2 regions of the Streptomyces sp. NPDC053750 genome follow, and region 1 is predicted to be linked to the other one. Evidence: predicted binding sites of a transcription regulator. Region 1 holds the regulator's gene; the other holds the start of a gene.
The links. The regulator HspR, encoded in region 1, represses chaperone genes until heat shock. The targets are predictions, from matches to a motif close to TTGAGNNNNNNNNNCTCAA.
Positions count from the first base shown of each region.

Region 2: a site for HspR is predicted at 5,991-6,009, ahead of dnaK (molecular chaperone DnaK). Genes of this name have one in related genera too.

Region 1 is NZ_JBITXB010000004.1:225,002-232,873, forward strand. Features, by position in the region: gene ACIGO6_RS13695 (hypothetical protein) at 185-520, opposite strand; gene ACIGO6_RS13700 (helix-turn-helix transcriptional regulator) at 895-1,866, shown strand; gene ACIGO6_RS13705 (LuxR C-terminal-related transcriptional regulator) at 1,863-2,843, shown strand; gene ACIGO6_RS13710 (LuxR C-terminal-related transcriptional regulator) at 2,806-3,849, opposite strand; gene ACIGO6_RS13715 (sugar ABC transporter substrate-binding protein) at 3,998-5,116, opposite strand; gene ACIGO6_RS13720 (heat shock protein transcriptional repressor HspR) at 5,273-5,728, opposite strand; gene dnaJ (molecular chaperone DnaJ) at 5,733-6,923, opposite strand; gene grpE (nucleotide exchange factor GrpE) at 6,960-7,607, opposite strand; gene dnaK (molecular chaperone DnaK) at 7,604-7,872, opposite strand, start outside.
Region 2 is NZ_JBITXB010000017.1:8,981-16,852, reverse strand. Features, by position in the region: partial or broken gene ACIGO6_RS33345 (winged helix-turn-helix transcriptional regulator) at 98-215, shown strand; gene ACIGO6_RS33340 (hypothetical protein) at 378-656, opposite strand; gene ACIGO6_RS33335 (hypothetical protein) at 1,158-1,340, shown strand; gene ACIGO6_RS33330 (hypothetical protein) at 1,364-2,074, shown strand; gene ACIGO6_RS33325 (WD40 repeat domain-containing serine/threonine protein kinase) at 2,144-5,716, opposite strand; gene dnaK (molecular chaperone DnaK) at 6,058-7,872, shown strand, end outside.

The DNA.
Region 1 (7,872 bases):
CGACGACACCGAACCCCACCTCGCGGCAGGGCAGGGTCGCGCGAGTGCCTTTTCAGCCAGCGCGAAGCAGGCCCGATACCCGAAATGTCACCGCAAACGACAGCGGCGTCACCGTGTTCAGGTCACGGTGACGCCGCTGCCGGGGGGAAGCACCTGAGCGATTTGTTACGACGGGGGAATCGCGTCAGGCACTGCGGGGGGTGGCCGAGATGGTCCTCACTTCGGAGGGCTCCGGCCCGGCGAGCCGGTGGTCCCTCTGGTCCAGGTTCACAAAGATCATTCCGTAACGGATGGCACACCGCACGGGCTGCGGCGCCCCCCGAGGCCGCCGCAGACACCGGTACGCCCGTACGTCGCCGTCCTCGTCCAGCGTGACGACGACCGGCTCTCCGAAGACGGTCACCATCAGGGAGTCACCGGAGTGGGGGATCGCGGTGACCAGATCGATGAAGTGCCAGCCGGAACGGTAGGCGGTGGCCATTTCACGACGGAAGGAGCGGTCGTCGGGTGGAGTGGTCATCAGTCAGCCCCAAGTGCTGTCGTCTTCACCGAGGGGGGTGGGCGCCGCCTCGGTTACCGCCGGAGCAACCGTGGAAGCAGTCATTCCCCAGGTACTGTCCGCCCGAGTGTCAACCTTCACGCCAGAGAGACCGGTCAGCGCACCGACGGCCACGACGGCGGAGAAGGCGACGGCAAGCACCGAGCGAAGCAATTTGTTGCGCATAATCGGCTTCGTCCTCACTTGATGGTCCCCTCTTCCCCCGTCGAACAAGACGATGGCTCATTCGGGCACGTCATGGCCACACAATCAGTGCATCATGTTCCTGCATGTTCAGGACCCTGGGGGGTGGAGATTTGACAACGAATCGGACTAAAACACCACATCCCCATGCGATGTCCGAACTGTGCGAGGAGGGGGGCCTTCTCTACGCGACCGCCCTGCGCACGGGGCGCGTCGCCCGCGGAGATGCGGATGCCATCCCCTGCCTGATGGAATTCGCGCTTCTCCATCCGGATCCGGACGACGCGAACTGGCTGCGCCCCGTACCCCCGTCGGTCGCGCTCGCGCAACGACTCAACATGATCGAGCGGGAGATCGCCGAACGCCGGCGGCTGTCCATCGACCTGGCAGACGCCTTCGAACCGTTCCTGGCGCTCGGTGCGCACGCCACTACCAGCACTCACTCGATCACGGTCCTCGAAGGTCTCGACCGCATCAACGCGGCACTCGACCTGGCCACGGCCGAGTGCCGGTCGGAAATGCTCACGGTGCAGCCGAGCAGCCGCCGCCTGGAGCACACCCTCCTGCAAGGCCTGGAGCGCGACAGACCCCTGCTCGAACGCGGAGTGCGCATCAGGACTCTCTACCAGCACACGGCGCGGTACAGCCCGGAAACGCTGGGCTACGTCTCCCAGTTCTCGGACGGCAAGGTCGAGTACCGGACCATCGACGAGTTGGTGGAGCGACTCATCATCTGCGACGAGTCCGTGGCCTTCATTCCCACGCGTGACGATCGCCAGGTGGCCCTGGAACTCCGTCACCCGGGGCTCGTCCGGTACCTGATCAAAGTGTTCGAGTTCATGTGGTCCCGCGCGGTTCCGTTGAGTACGGGCGCTCCCTACGAGACCGCGCCCGACGGCATCACAGAGATTCAGCATTCCATCGCCAAGCTGCTGGTCGAGGGCCACGTGGACGAGGCCATCGCCCGCCGCCTGGGCATGAACGTACGCACCTGCCGGGCCCACATAGCGAAACTGGCCCAAGCCCTCGGCAGCGGCAGCCGTGCCCAGCTCGGCTACCTCATAGCCCAGTCGGGAATTCTGGAGGAGGACCACCGGGACCTGGGAGGAGGCAGCCACGCGTGACCGATCGGGCGCACCACCACGGACCGGAAGAGCTGTGCGAGGCAGGGCTCGAGCTGTACACCCAGGCACTGCGCAAAGGACACGCGACCGTGTCGGAGGCCGATGCGACGCCCTGCCTCATCGACTTCGGGCTCCTGCAGCCAACCTTCGACGACGCGGACCTGCTCGGGCCCGTACCTCCGACCGTCGCACTGCATCGGTTGCTGCGTGCCTCACAGGAGCGCATCGCCGACGAGCGTCGCAGGGAAGAACAGCTCACCGAGTCCTTCGCGGCGCTCATACGCAGCTCGTCGCACATCGTGACCGGGGATACCTCCACGTTGAGACTGCTCAGCGGCAAGGAGCGCATCGACCGGACGATCGGGGAGGTCATGGCGGTGGCCACGGATCAGGTCCTGACCATCCAACCCCACAGCACGCACATCGGTCCGCATCCCCGTGTACACGAGGTCGCCCTGGCACGGGATCAGGCCCTGCTCGACCGGGGTGGCCGCATTCGCACCCTCTACCAGCACACGCTGCGCCACGCCCCCACGGTGGTCGCCCGGTACGAGCGTCTGTCCGGTGACGTGGAGGCCCGCACCCTCGACGAGATCACCGAGCGCCTCATCATCGTGGACCACACGGTCGCCTACATCCCCGCCAACACCGACCGAACCATGGCCCTCGAGGTTCGCCATCCCGCGCTGATCTCGTACTTCCTCACCACTTTCGACCGCCTGTGGCGCCTGGCGACCCCCATGCACCCCGACTCGGTCCGACGACCGTCGCCGGGAGGTGTCACCCACCGCCAACGCGCCATAGCCGCGCTCCTCATCGAAGGACACACCGACACCGACATCGCCGACCGCCTCGGCATGAACGTCCGCACCGCACGCGTCCACATCGCCAAACTCGCCGCCACCCTCGGCAGCGAAAGCCGGGCTCAGCTCGGGTACCTCATCGGGCAGTCGGGGATTCTCGACCAGGAACACTGACGGCGGAGGGTGCCGACGCGGTCCGGGGCGCGCCGTCCAGGCCCGCCTGGGCGATGCGGACGCCCAACTGGGTGCGGCTGGTGGCGCCCAGGGTTTCCGAGAGGCGGGCGATGTGGGCGCGGGCCGTGCGGACGCTGATGCCCAGGCGTTCCGCGATCACCGCGTCCTGGTGGCCCTCCGCCAGCAGCGCCGCGATGGACTGCTCGCGGTGGGAGATGCCCTCGATGCCCGTGTCGGGGAGGGGGGCGGTCAAGGGGATCGCGAGGCGCCAGAGGCGTTCGAAGACCGTGACCAGGTAGGCGATCAGGGCGGGGTGGCGCAGCTCCAGGGCCATCGTGCGGTCGGTGTTGGCGGGGATGAAGGCGACCGTGCGGTCGAAGAGGATGAGGCGGTCGATGACCTCGTCGAGGGTGCGGGCCTCCACCGCGTCACCCATCAGCTCCAGGTAGGTGAGCAGGCCCTGGCCGTGCCGGGCCACGTGCGTGTACAGGTCCCGCATCCGCACCCCGCGCCCGCGCAGCGCCAGCGCCCGGTGCAGCCCCTCCGACAGCTCGTGCTCACGCCGGATGCCGCCGGGCTGGACGGTGAGCACCTCCGTCGTGCACGCCTGCGTCGCCTCGTCCATCGCGGCCTGGATCCGCGAGAGCCCGTCCAGCACCCGCAGCGCCGTGCCCTCCGCCCCGGCCGGCGTCTGGATCTGGCGGCCCAGGACCGCGTACCACTCGAAGGCCTCCACCGCCGAACCCACCCGCCGCTGGCTCGCGCTGACCTCGTCGTAGACCCCCCGCAGCAGCCGCGTCATGACCTCCTGCGGGGAGGTCGGCACCAGCCAGTCCATGTCGTCAGGGTCGGGGTGCAGCAGGGCCAGTTCCAGGAGGCAGGGCACCGGTTCGGCGTCCAGGCGCGGCACCCGGCCGCGGCGTACGGCGCGGGAGTACACGCGGTCCCCGGCCGCGCACAGCCGGTCGGCGCCGTGTGGATGCTCCTCAGCCCCGTGCCCGGCCATCGCCCATCCCACCCCCGGTTCCGGCTCTTTCCGCAGCGCAACTATGCGCGGCCGGGACCGGCTCCGCAACACGGCTCCGGGCGGGAAGGAGACCGGAATACACCCTTGCGGGCGGTGTGCCCGGGCAGTGCACGGGACCGGTCCGGGACTACTTCAGCTTGATCTCCGCGCAGTCCGCCGCGTACTTGGCGGTGCAGATGTCGCCGACCTTGTAGATGCCGTCGGCGACGACGGTCTCCTTGATGTTGTCCTGCGTCAGGGCGACGACGGGGACGAGCTGGGCCGGGATGCCCTTGTGGGTGGGGCTGTCGACCTTGTCGCGGGCGAGCGCGTCGAACTGGATGTCCCGGCCCTGGACCCGCGCCACGGCCATCTCCGCGGCGCTCTCGGCCTCCTGCGGGTAGGACTTGTACACGCTCATGTACTGCTCGCCGGAGACGAGCCGCTGCACCGCCGCGAGTTCCGCGTCCTGGCCGGTGATCGGCGGCAGGTCGGTGACGCCCGCGTCCTCCAGGGCCTCGATGATGCCGCCCGCCATGGTGTCGTTGGCGGAGTAGACGCCCGCGATGTTGTCCTTGCCGATCTCCCCGATCGCCTCGGCCATGTTGGCCTCGGCGTTCTCCGCCTTCCAGTCCTTGGTGTCGAAGGACTGCGCGATCGTCACCTTGCCGTTCAGCTCGGACAGCGCCCCCGCCTTGAACTGCTTGGCGTTCGGGTCGGTGGGCGAGCCGTTCATCATGACGATCTTGGCGGAGCTGTCGGCGTCGTCGCCGAGCGCCTCGAGGAGGGAGCGGCCCTGGACCTCGCCGACCAGCTCGTTGTCGAAGGAGATGTAGGCGTCGATCGGGCCCTCGGCCAGCCGGTCGTAGGCGATGACCGGGATGCCGGCGTCCTTGGCCTTCTGCACGCCGTCCCCGATGGCCTTCGCGTCGACCGCGTCCAGGACGATCACGTCGACCTTGTCGTCGATCATCTGCTGCAGCTGCTGCGCCTGCTTGGACGCGCTCGCCTCGGCGTTGGCGTACTTGACCTCGCCCTGGTCACGGGTGAGGTCGGCGACCTTCGCCTTGAAGAACGGGTAGTCGAACTGCTCGTACCGCGTGTTCGCCTTCTCCGGCAGCAGCAGGCCCACCGTGATGTCGTTGCCCTTGGCCGGGCTCGCGGCGTCGCTGCTCTCCGACGCGCCGAGCGCCCCGCAGGCGGCCAGCGAAAGAGTCATCATGGACGCGGCCACGGATATGGCGATACGACGGGCACGGCTGCTCACTGCGCTTACCTTCCGACACACGGGTGGTGCTTGAGACCCAGGTGAAGGAAGCCAACGCTGTCTTCACGAAATCGTCAAGAAGTACTAGACCAATGAGACAGCACCGTTGCGAACGGGCCCGGAGGCTGGTGGACCTCCGGGCCGTCGTCGCCGCTTTCAGTCCGTGGACTGGCCGTGCCGCTTGGGACGCCAGACCACCAGGGCGCTGGTCTGCTGCACTTCCTGGTACGGCACCAGATCGCGCCGGTACGAGGCGTGCACCGCCGCCTCGCGCTGGCGCATCGCCGTCGCCGCGCCGTCGAGGGCGTCGGCCAGCTCCGCCACCCGGGCCTGGAGGGCGGCGACCTGGTTCTCCAGTTCGATGATGCGCTTGATGCCGGCCAGGTTGATGCCCTCGTCCTGCGACAACTGCTGCACCTGACGGAGCAGTTCGATGTCGCGGGCCGAGTAGCGCCGGCCGCGGCCGGCCGTGCGGTCCGGGGAGACCAGGCCGAGACGGTCGTACTGCCGCAGCGTCTGCGGGTGCAGGCCGGAGAGCTGGGCCGCCACCGAGATGACGTAGACCGGGGTGTCCTCGGTCAGTTCATACGGATTGCGTCGACGACCGTCCATCTCCTCATGCTCCCTTCGCGGCCTGGAACAGCTCCGCCCGCGGATCCTCGTCCGCGGTCGCCTCGCGATACGCCTCCAGCGCGTCACGAGCCTTCCCCGTCAGGTCCGTCGGAACACTCACCTCCACGGTGACCAGAAGGTCGCCGCGGCTGCCGTCCTTGCGGACCGCGCCCTTGCCCCGGGCCCGCATGGTGCGCCCGTTGGGCGTGCCCGCCGGCAGCTTGAGCGTGACGGGAGGGCCGCCCAGGGTCGGGACCCGGACCTCTCCGCCGAGGGCTGCCTCGGCGTAGGTGACCGGGACGGTGACGGTGAGGTTGTCGCCCCGGCGGCCGAAGACGGGGTGGTCCTTGACGTGCACGACCACGTACAGGTCACCCGCCGGTCCGCCCCGCTCGCCCGGCGTGCCCTTGCCGCGCAGCCGGATGCGCTGCCCGTCCGACACCCCGGCCGGGATGCGGACCTGCATGGTCCTGGAGGACTTGGCGCGTCCGGAGCCCTTGCAGACCTCGCAGGGGTCCTCCGCGATCAGGCCGCGGCCCTTGCAGTCCGGGCACGGGTCGGTGAGCGAGAAGCCACCGCCCGAACCCCGGGCGACCTGACCGGTACCGACGCAGGTCGGGCACACGCGCGGCGTGCCGTTCTTGTCGCCGGTGCCCGAACAGGCCTTGCAGGGTGCCTGCGAGGACATCCGCAGCGGGACCGTCGCGCCCTCGATGGCCTCCGTGAAGCTCAGGGTGACCTCGGACTCGATGTCCTGGCCGCGCCGCGGCTGGGTCCGCGTACCGGTGCCGGGACCGCCGCCGGTGCGGTTGAACAGGCCCCCGAAGACGTCGCCGAGCCCGCCGCCGAAGCCGCCGGCGCCCTGGCCCCCGCCCTGGGCGCCGCCTCCGAAGAGGTCGCCCAGGTCGAAGTTGAAGCTGCCGCCGCCCGCGCCCGGCCCCGGGCGGAAGCCGCCGTTGCCGAAGAGCGCGCGGGCCTCGTCGTACTCCTTGCGCTTCTTGGGGTCACCGAGGATGTCGTTGGCCTCGGAGATCTCCTTGAAGCGCTCCTCTGCCGTGACGTTTCCCTTGTTGGCGTCCGGGTGGTACTCGCGGGCGAGCTTCCGGTACGCCTTCTTGATCTCGGCCTCGGTGGCGTCCTTGGGGACGCCGAGGACCTTGTAGTAGTCCTTCTCGATGAAGTCCTTGGTGCTCATCCCCGACGTCCCTCCTCTCCGGCTCCTGTACTGACGTCAGCCCTCCTCCGGGCCACCGCTCTCCTTGTCGTCGGCCGCCTCGGACGGCTCCTCGGCCTTGACCGTCTGCGCCCCGGGCTGCGGCTCGGCGACGGCCACCCGCGCGGGGCGGATGGTGCGCTCGCCGATCCGGTACCCGGGCTGCAGGATCGCCACGCACGTCGTCTCGGTGACGTCCGGTGCGTAGGAGTGCATCAGGGCCTCGTGGATCGTCGGGTCGAAGGGCTCGCCCTCCTTGCCGAACTGCTGGAGGCCCAGCTTGGCCACCGTGGTCTCCAGCGACTCCGCGACGGACTTGAAGCCGCCGACCAGCTCGCCGTGTTCGCGGGCGCGGCCGACGTCGTCGAGTACGGGAAGCAGCTCGGACAGGAGGTTCGCGACGGCGATCTCCTTGACCGCGACGCGGTCCCGCTCCACCCGGCGGCGGTAGTTCTGGTACTCGGCCTGGAGGCGCTGGAGGTCCGCCGTGCGCTCGTTCAGCGCCGTGCGCACCTGGTCCAGCTGGGCCACCAGGCCCGCGTTCTCACTCGCGTCCCCGGCCGGGGCCGCCCCCTCTTCGGAGGCGGCCTGCGGCTCGGCGTCGTCAGGGGTGGCGCCGGAGGGGACGTCGGGCTTCTCGTCGAAACCCGGGGTCTCCTCCGTCACGCGGCACCGTCCTTGCGCTCGTCGTCCACGATCTCGGCGTCGACGACGTCGTCGTCGGCACCCTTGTCACCGGCACCGGCGCCGGGAGCCTCGCCACCGGCGGCCTGCGCGGCCTGGGCGTCGGCGTACATCGCCTGGCCCAGCTTCTGCGAGACGGCGGCGACCTTCTCCGTGGCGGTGCGGATCTCGGCGGTGTCCTCGCCCTTGAGCTTCTCCTTCAGCTCGGCGACGGCGGACTCGACCTCGGTCTTCACCTCGCCCGGGA
Region 2 (7,872 bases), on a different contig from region 1:
GAAGAGTCGAAACTCGTCGAGCGGTCCGAGAATCACGTTGTGCATCAAGCCTCGGACAGGCCACTGCGTGAAAGCGTGAGGACAGGTCTTCGACATCCCGCGGGTCGAGTACACGCTCACCGAGCCGGGCCGGGCGCTGCGCACCACGGTCGACGCCCTGTGCGGCTGGCCCCACCCGTACGTCGGCCACGTTCGAGGACGCGCGCCGCCGGTTCGGCGAGGGGTGCGCGCTACCACGCCCTCACTGTGCGCCCGCGCCCGAAGGGGCCGCCACCTCCGAAGAGGTGGCGGCCCCCTCCCCCGCTTCGCCTTCGTCGGCGCGAGGTCCGTTGAGGAAACGCGCCGGGTGCCAGGCGCTGGGTCGGGCCGGACGAGTGTCAGCCCTTCTGCAGCCACAGCTTGTAGGTGCTGCCGCTCCAGCGGCAGTCCCAGCTGTAGACGTTCGAGTAGTTGTCCCAGTACCACGAGCCGCGCGTGTCGCAGGGGTCCAGCCGGTTGAAGGTCTCGCCCGTGTTCGTCCAGTAGAGCTGGACCGAGGTCGGCGCCGCTGCCGGCGACTCTGCCGCCGGGGCGGCGGCCGCGGCGGGAAGCGCGGTGGCTCCGAGCGCCAAGGCCGCGCCGAGCATCGCAGTCCCCAAGGCATTGCGCATGCGCATCTTTGACTCCTTCTCCAGGCAACGTGTGATCGGTACGTGCAGTCGGCACGGCCTTCGTGGTGTGGCGGGGTCTCGTCTGCCGTACGACGACCCGCCCGGCCGGCCAGCCAAGACACTGCTGGTCGCTGACGGGCGAAGGCAACGGTGATCATCTGTCCCGGACAGACACGAGCTGTCCGGACACCTCAGACGCTTGTCCGAGTCACGTCCCGGACAGTCCCGGCATGGCGGAAGCCACTGTTGTCCCGCCTGAGGATTCGATCACGCGCGGCGATCTCACAGGGCGCGTGTTCCGTGCCCTGTCAGCGTCCCTTTCCCCACCGCCGGGAACGGGACCGCCGGCTGCGCCGGGAGCGCCGCGCGGCGGGCGGCTGCGTGGTGGGGCGGTCGGGGGAGGCGGCGGGGCCTTTTGGCGCGGGCCAGGACGGTGGCGTTCGGGATCAGCGGCGCGCAGGTCTCGCAGACCTCTTCGACGCTCCGGACGCGGCGCATGACGGGGCCGTGCCGCAGGGGCAGCAGTACGGCGCCGGCGCCGTGCGTCTTGGTGCCGGGGTGGCCTTCCAGCCGAGCTGCCTGGCCGCCTTGCGCATCGCGGCCCGGATCGGCTCCACCCTCACAGCTCCACGGCTCCTCGTCGCCGAGGATGACCTGGTAGGAGCCGCCGTACCTGCCGGCACCCTGTGACGGCCACGGCCTATGGTGGCGGAATGTTTCCGCCTGCCGACCGGACGGCCCTGGACCTGCTGGACGCCCGTCTCGAGGCGTTGTGGCGCACGTGGGACGAGTCGGACGCCTCACTTCCGGCGGAGCCGTCCGGTCTCGCAGCGGAAGGAGAGGGCGAGCTCGTCAACTGGGCCCGCGGCCGGCTCCGGAGCATCCCGCGCGAGCCGAAGGATGCCTTCTGCCGTGAAGTCGGCGGCCTGCTCCTGGAATTCCGCGCCCGTCGCAGCCCGTGGAACGCGGCGGCGCTGCGGCTGCTGTACGACCCGTACACCTTCGTCGCCACCGGCCCGCGGCGGCACGGGGACTGGACGCACGACGTCCACGCCGTGCTGCACCGGGCGGTCACTGATCCCCGCGGCTGGCTCCGGCTGGACTCTGACCGCGCCAGTCCCGCCCGCCAGGCCGTGCCCGCATACCCCTTCGACCCGCCGGACCCGGCCGACATGCCCGCCTGCCTGTACCCACTGGAGGCCCGGGCGGCAGTCGCCGCGCTGGCCGTCATGGCGGAGGAATGGCAGTCGGAGCCGGCCCCCGTCCGCTCCCGCACGAACCGGGACGCCCTGCTGGAGGGCACCGGATCTCACCCTTTCCACACCTCCGCGTACATCGACGGTCTCTACCTCTTCGAGGACCTGGGCGTGATCGCGGTGAACGACGAAGAGGTAGGCGTCTTCTGGTCCTTCGGGGCCTACTGACAACCATCACAGAGAAGGCGGTCGGGATACGGGTCTGCTCCTGGCAGTGCACGGTGCAGCGCTGCTGGCTCAACGGCCGGGGCTGAGGGACCAGTCCAGTTCCCAGAGGCGCAGGCGCTCGTCGCGGTCCGCGGTGAGGACGAAGTTGGCGTCCGGGTCCAGCGTCAGCGCCGTGACGGATTTCTTGTGGCCTTCCAGGGTGTGCAGGAGACGCCCCGTCGCCACCTCCCACAGCCGCACGTCCGGTTCCACTCCCGCCGAGGCGAGGTGGCGGCCGTCGGCGCTGAGCGCAAGGTGGCTCAGCATGCCCTTGTACGGCTCGAAGGCGCGCACGAGGTCGCCGGTCGCCGTGTCCCACACCTGGATACGGGTCCGCAGCCCGCTCCCCGGCACCGTCCGGCCGCCCTCGGTGGCCCAGGCGGATGCCTCGGCTGCCACGACGAACGTGCCGTCGGGGCTCAGGCACACGGGTGTGCTGTGGGGCGACCCGATCTGGATGGCCTGCACGCAGCGGGCCGCGTGCAGGTCCCACACCCGGATCACCCGGTCGTTGGCCATGGAGGCGGCGTGCTTCCCGTCCGGCCCGAGGGACAGCCTGCCGACTATGACGTTGTCGATCGGGATCGACTGCAGCCGGCGGCCCGAGGCGATCTCCCACAGGCACATCGATCCGGCGACGCGGTCGACGACGAGGGCGAGCCGGGCGTCGACGCTGAGGGTGATCGGGTAGCTGCGGCCGAGCCGCAGCGTGCCCGTGTGCTCGCCCGACTCGAGAGACCACGTGGTGATCATGTCGCTCTCGACGGCGACCAGCGTCTTGTCGTCCGGGCTCACGCGCAGGGCGTGGACCCCGCCCTTCCCGCGATCCAGGATGCGCTCGCGTCGTCCGTCGAGCAGGTTCCAGATCTGGATGCGGCCGTCGACATCGCTGTACGCGCCCAGGCGGGCGTCCCGGGTCAGGGCCGTGCTGCGGCTGTTGATGACGTCGCGGTACTCGCCGGGGCGGGCGTCCAGCGTCCTGGCCGGCCAGGCGGCCCGTACAGCGGTCCGCACCGTGCGCCCCGCGAGTGCCCGCAGGGCCGCGAGGATCCGGGGGTCGCGTTCGCTGCCGGGCAGGGCGCGGGCACGGCCCAACAGGGCGAGTGCGTCCGCCGTCCGGTCGGCGGCCACCGCGTCGGCCGCCTCGGCGAGCAGCCGTCTCACCTGCTGGTCGGTCCGGTCGAGTTCGCCGTGCCCGCGGGGCCGGCTCAGCCGGGTGGGGGCGGTGAAGGCCGCCGGGAGCCGCCACAGCCGGGTCGAGCCGTCGAGGGCGGCGGAGAACGCATGCCGACCGTCCTGGGCGTGCCGCACCGTGCCCACCGCCGCCTCGTGCCCGCGGAACGTGCGCAGGCAGTGGCCGCCGCGCAGGTCCCAGTACAGGATGGCTCCGTCGTAGCCGCCGATCAGCAGGGAGCGCCCGTCCGCGCTCAGCTCGGCCGATGTGGCGTGGAAGTCGGTCGGCAGCCGCAGGGTGTGCCGGCACTCGCCGTCGGGGAGACTCCAGATCCGGACGACCTTGTCCTGTCCCACGATGGCCGCCGCGTCGCCCCGGGGTGCGAGCCAGAGGTCGGCCACCCGGCCCTCGTAGTCGTCCCGGCGCCACACGCACGCCCCTGTCGTCAGGTCCCACAGCTGTACGACGGCGTTCTCGGTACCGTTGCCGCTGAGTACCTGGCGCCCGTCGGAGCTGATGTCGACCCGCTGGCCGCCGGAGTGGCCGTCCAGGGTCGCCAGCCGGCGGCCGGCGGGCAGGTTCCAGACCTGTATCCGGCCGTCGGCCTCGGCCCACACGGCTACGCTGCCGTCCGCGTTCAACCGGACCGGGGAGGTGGCGGTGTTGAGTATCGGGCTGTCCGGGTGGGCCAGGGTTCGGGTCACGAAGGGGCGGCCCGCCAGCCGGTTCAGCTCGTTCTGCCGGTCGAATGCGCGTTCCTTGGCGGGGCCGGTGCCGTCCCGCCACCGGGTGACGGGCACGGTGCGCACCAGGCGTTCCCCGGTCAGGTCCCAGAGCCGGACGCTGCCGTCCCAGCCGGTGGAGACGGCGTAGCGGCCGTCGGCGCTGATGTCGGCGGAGTCGATGCGGTCGGTGTGGCCGGGCAGTGCCAGTAGCCGGCGCCCGCTGTTCAGGTCCCACAGCTGCACCGTGCGGTCCTGGCCCGCGGCGAGCCCGAAGCGCAGATCCGGAGTGATGCGCAGCCGGTGTTCCGGGGAGGCCGACCGGTGCGGGAAGGTCTGCCACGGCACGTGCCGTTCGGCGACGGTGCGGGCGTCGGGCAGACGGAGCGCCTGGGCGGGCTGCTCGCCGTCGTCCGTGAGGAACTCGTTCGCCGAGCCGAGGTCGCCACGCTCCAGGTGGACAAGGCCCGCGAGGTGATCGATCTCCGCCAGGACGGCTTGCTCGCCGCGCAGCGCCTCCAGTTCGGCGAGCAGTCCTTCGTCGGTGACGGCGCCACGGCGCCATCGCAGCAGTCCGGCGTTGTACGTGGCCTGCGGGTGACGGGGGTCGGCGGCCAGTGCCTCGGCAAGGGCCTGGTCTGCCTCCTTCGTCCGTCCCAGGTCGAGCAGGGACAGGGCTCGGTTGTTGAGCTCGTCGGCACGCAGGTCGGCCTCGGCCGGGGCGGTGCGGGGATACGTCCGGCCGGTGACCTCCCCGTAGAGGTCGGCGATGTGCCCGGCGACGTCGTCCATCGACCCCGGCCGGCGGGCGGGATCGAGGCGCAGGCAGCGGGCGAGCAGATCGGCGAGCTCCTCCGGGAGTTCCGGGACTCCGGCCCGGTCCGGGCCGTCCTGCCGGAGCACCTGCAGCGCTGCGCCGGCCGCGGCGCCGCTCATCCAGCTGACGCCGCCGTTGAACATCTCCAGCACCGTCACCGCGAAACTGAACACGTCACTGCGGCGCCCCACGCGCTGTCCGGATCCCTGCTCCGGCGAGGCGTATGCAGGCGTCATGCCGATGCCGGTGGCGAGGAGGGTTCCGGCCGGCCCGGTAAGTAGCGTTGTCCCCGGGCTGGTTGGGGTGCCGGCGGGAGCTCCGGGCTCCGTCGCCGGCAGGGACTTGGCGCGCGCGAGCCCGAAGTCGGTGACCTTGGCGACGATGCCGGCGTGCTGCTGTTCCAGAAGGACGTTGGCGGGCTTGACGTCCTGGTGCACCAGGCCGCAGCTGTGCGCGTGCTCCAGACCCCAGGCGATCTGCACCGCCAGATCCATCATCCTGGCCGCGGCGGGCGCCGGTCCGCCCTCGTACAGCCGCCCGTCGTCGATCCATTCGCGCAGGCTGCCGCCGGTGATGTACTCGGCGAAGATCCGCGGAACCCCGTCGATCGTGCGGACGTAGTGACAGCCGCAGACGTGCGGGTGCAGCCCGAGCGATACCCAGTTCTCCGCCTCGGCCACGAACCGCAGCCGCGCCGTCCGGTCGCGGAACAACTCCGCCCGCGGGCTCTTGACCGCGAGATCGGTGCCCCAGCCGAGGTGCCGCACCCGGTGCACGAGCCCCATCCCGCCGTCCCCGTGCACCCGCAGCACCTCGTAGCGCCCGTCGACGACATCACCGACCCGCCAGCCGCCCGCCGCGTCCCCGTCGGTCCCACCGAATCCCGCCATGCCTGTCTTTCCTCCCCCGTCATCTTCTTCGCTGCCCCTCGTCCAGGCGCCGGCTGGGCCCAGCCCACCGCGCGTCACTGTACGCAGCGTGGTGGTGCCCGGCGCCTTGCCTGAGGACCACTTGCCGAGAGGTCAGCCGACGCCGGTGAATTCGGCGTGCAGCGCAGGGAAGAGACGGCTGTACGGAATCTGTCCGGCTGACCGGGTTCCGGCGGCCGGGCCGGACCGTCCGGGCCGTCCGCGCTGTCCGGGTCGTCCGCCTTCTGGTCAATGCTTGACTCTATGTGACTCAAGTTTTATGCAGGAGTGGTGAACAGGTGATGCGCCGAGAGGAGACTGCGATGGCACGCGCAGTGGGCATCGACTTGGGGACGACGAATTCCGTGGTCAGCGTCCTGGAGGGCGGCGAGCCGACGGTGGTGGCGAACACCGAGGGTGCGAGGACCACGCCGTCGGTGGTGGCGTTCGCCAAGAACGGCGAGGTGCTGGTCGGCGAGGTCGCCAAGCGCCAGGCGGTGACGAACGTGGAGCGCACCGCCCGGTCCGTCAAGCGGCACATGGGCGAGAGCGGGTGGCGCTTCCCCGGATCCGGTGACATCGACGGCAAGCGGTACGCGGCCCAGGAGATCTCGGCGCGCGTGCTGCAGAAGCTGAAACGGGACGCCGAGGCGTACCTGGGCGAGGACGTCACCGACGCGGTGGTCACCGTCCCGGCGTACTTCAACGACGCGCAGCGCACCGCCACCAAGGAGGCGGGGCAGATCGCGGGTCTGAACGTGCTGCGGATCATCAACGAGCCGACATCCGCCGCGCTCGCCTACGGTCTCGACAAGGGCAGCGAGCAGACGATCCTCGTCTTCGACCTCGGTGGCGGCACCTTCGACGTGTCGCTGCTGGAGATCGGCGAGGGTGTGGTGGAGGTGAAGGCGACCAACGGTGACACCCGCCTCGGTGGGGACGACTGGGACGAGCGGGTCGTCGACCACCTGGTGAAGCAGTTCCACAACGGCTACGGCGTGGATCTGTCGAAGGACAAGATGGCCGTGCAGCGCCTGCGCGAGGCCGCCGAGCGCGCCAAGATCGAACTGTCGTCCGCCACCGAGACGACGGTCAACCTGCCGTACATCACGGCCTCCGCCGAGGGCCCGCTGCACCTGGACGAGAAGCTCACCCGCGCCCAGTTCGAGCAGCTGACCTCGGACCTGCTGGAGCGGTGCAAGACGCCCTTCCACAACGCCGTCCAGGACGCCGGGATCAAGGTCGCCGGCATCGATCACGTCATTCTGGTCGGCGGTTCGACCCGGATGCCCGCGGTCACGGACCTGGTGAAGGAACTGACGGGCAAGGAGCCGCACAAGGGCGTCAACCCGGACGAGGTCGTCGCCATCGGCGCCGCCCTGCAGGCCGGTGTCCTCAAGGGCGAGGTCAAGGACGTCCTGCTGCTCGACGTCACCCCGCTGTCCCTCGGCATCGAGACCAAGGGCGGCATCATGACCAGGCTGATCGAGCGGAACACGACGATCCCGACCAAGCGCTCGGAGATCTTCACCACCGCCGAGGACAACCAGCCCTCCGTGCAGATCCAGGTCTACCAGGGCGAGCGCGAGATCGCGGCGTACAACAAGAAGCTCGGGATGTTCGAGCTGACCGGTCTGCCCCCGGCGCCCCGCGGCGTCCCGCAGATCGAGGTCGCCTTCGACATCGACGCCAACGGCATCATGCACGTCACGGCGAAGGACCTCGGCACGGGCAAGGAGCAGAAGATGACCGTCACCGGCGGCTCCTCGCTGCCCAGGCAGGACATCGACCGCATGGTCCACGACGCGGAGCAGTACGCGGACGAGGACCGCCGCCGCAAGGAAGCCGCCGAGACCCGCAACCAGGCCGAGAGCCTCGTCTACCAGACCGAGAAACTCCTGCGGGACAACCGCGACGCCGTCCCCGAGGACGCCCGCTCGGAGACCGAGGCCGCGCTGGCAGAGGTCAAGGAGGCACTCAAGGGCGAGGACACCGCGGCGATCAGGTCGGCCGTGGAGAAGGCCACTGCCGCCGCCCAGAAGATTGGCAGCGCCCTGTACGCGAACGCCGGACGGGCCGGGAAGGGGGAAGGGGGAGGCGCCGGCACGGCCGACGACGATGTGGTGGACGCGGAGATC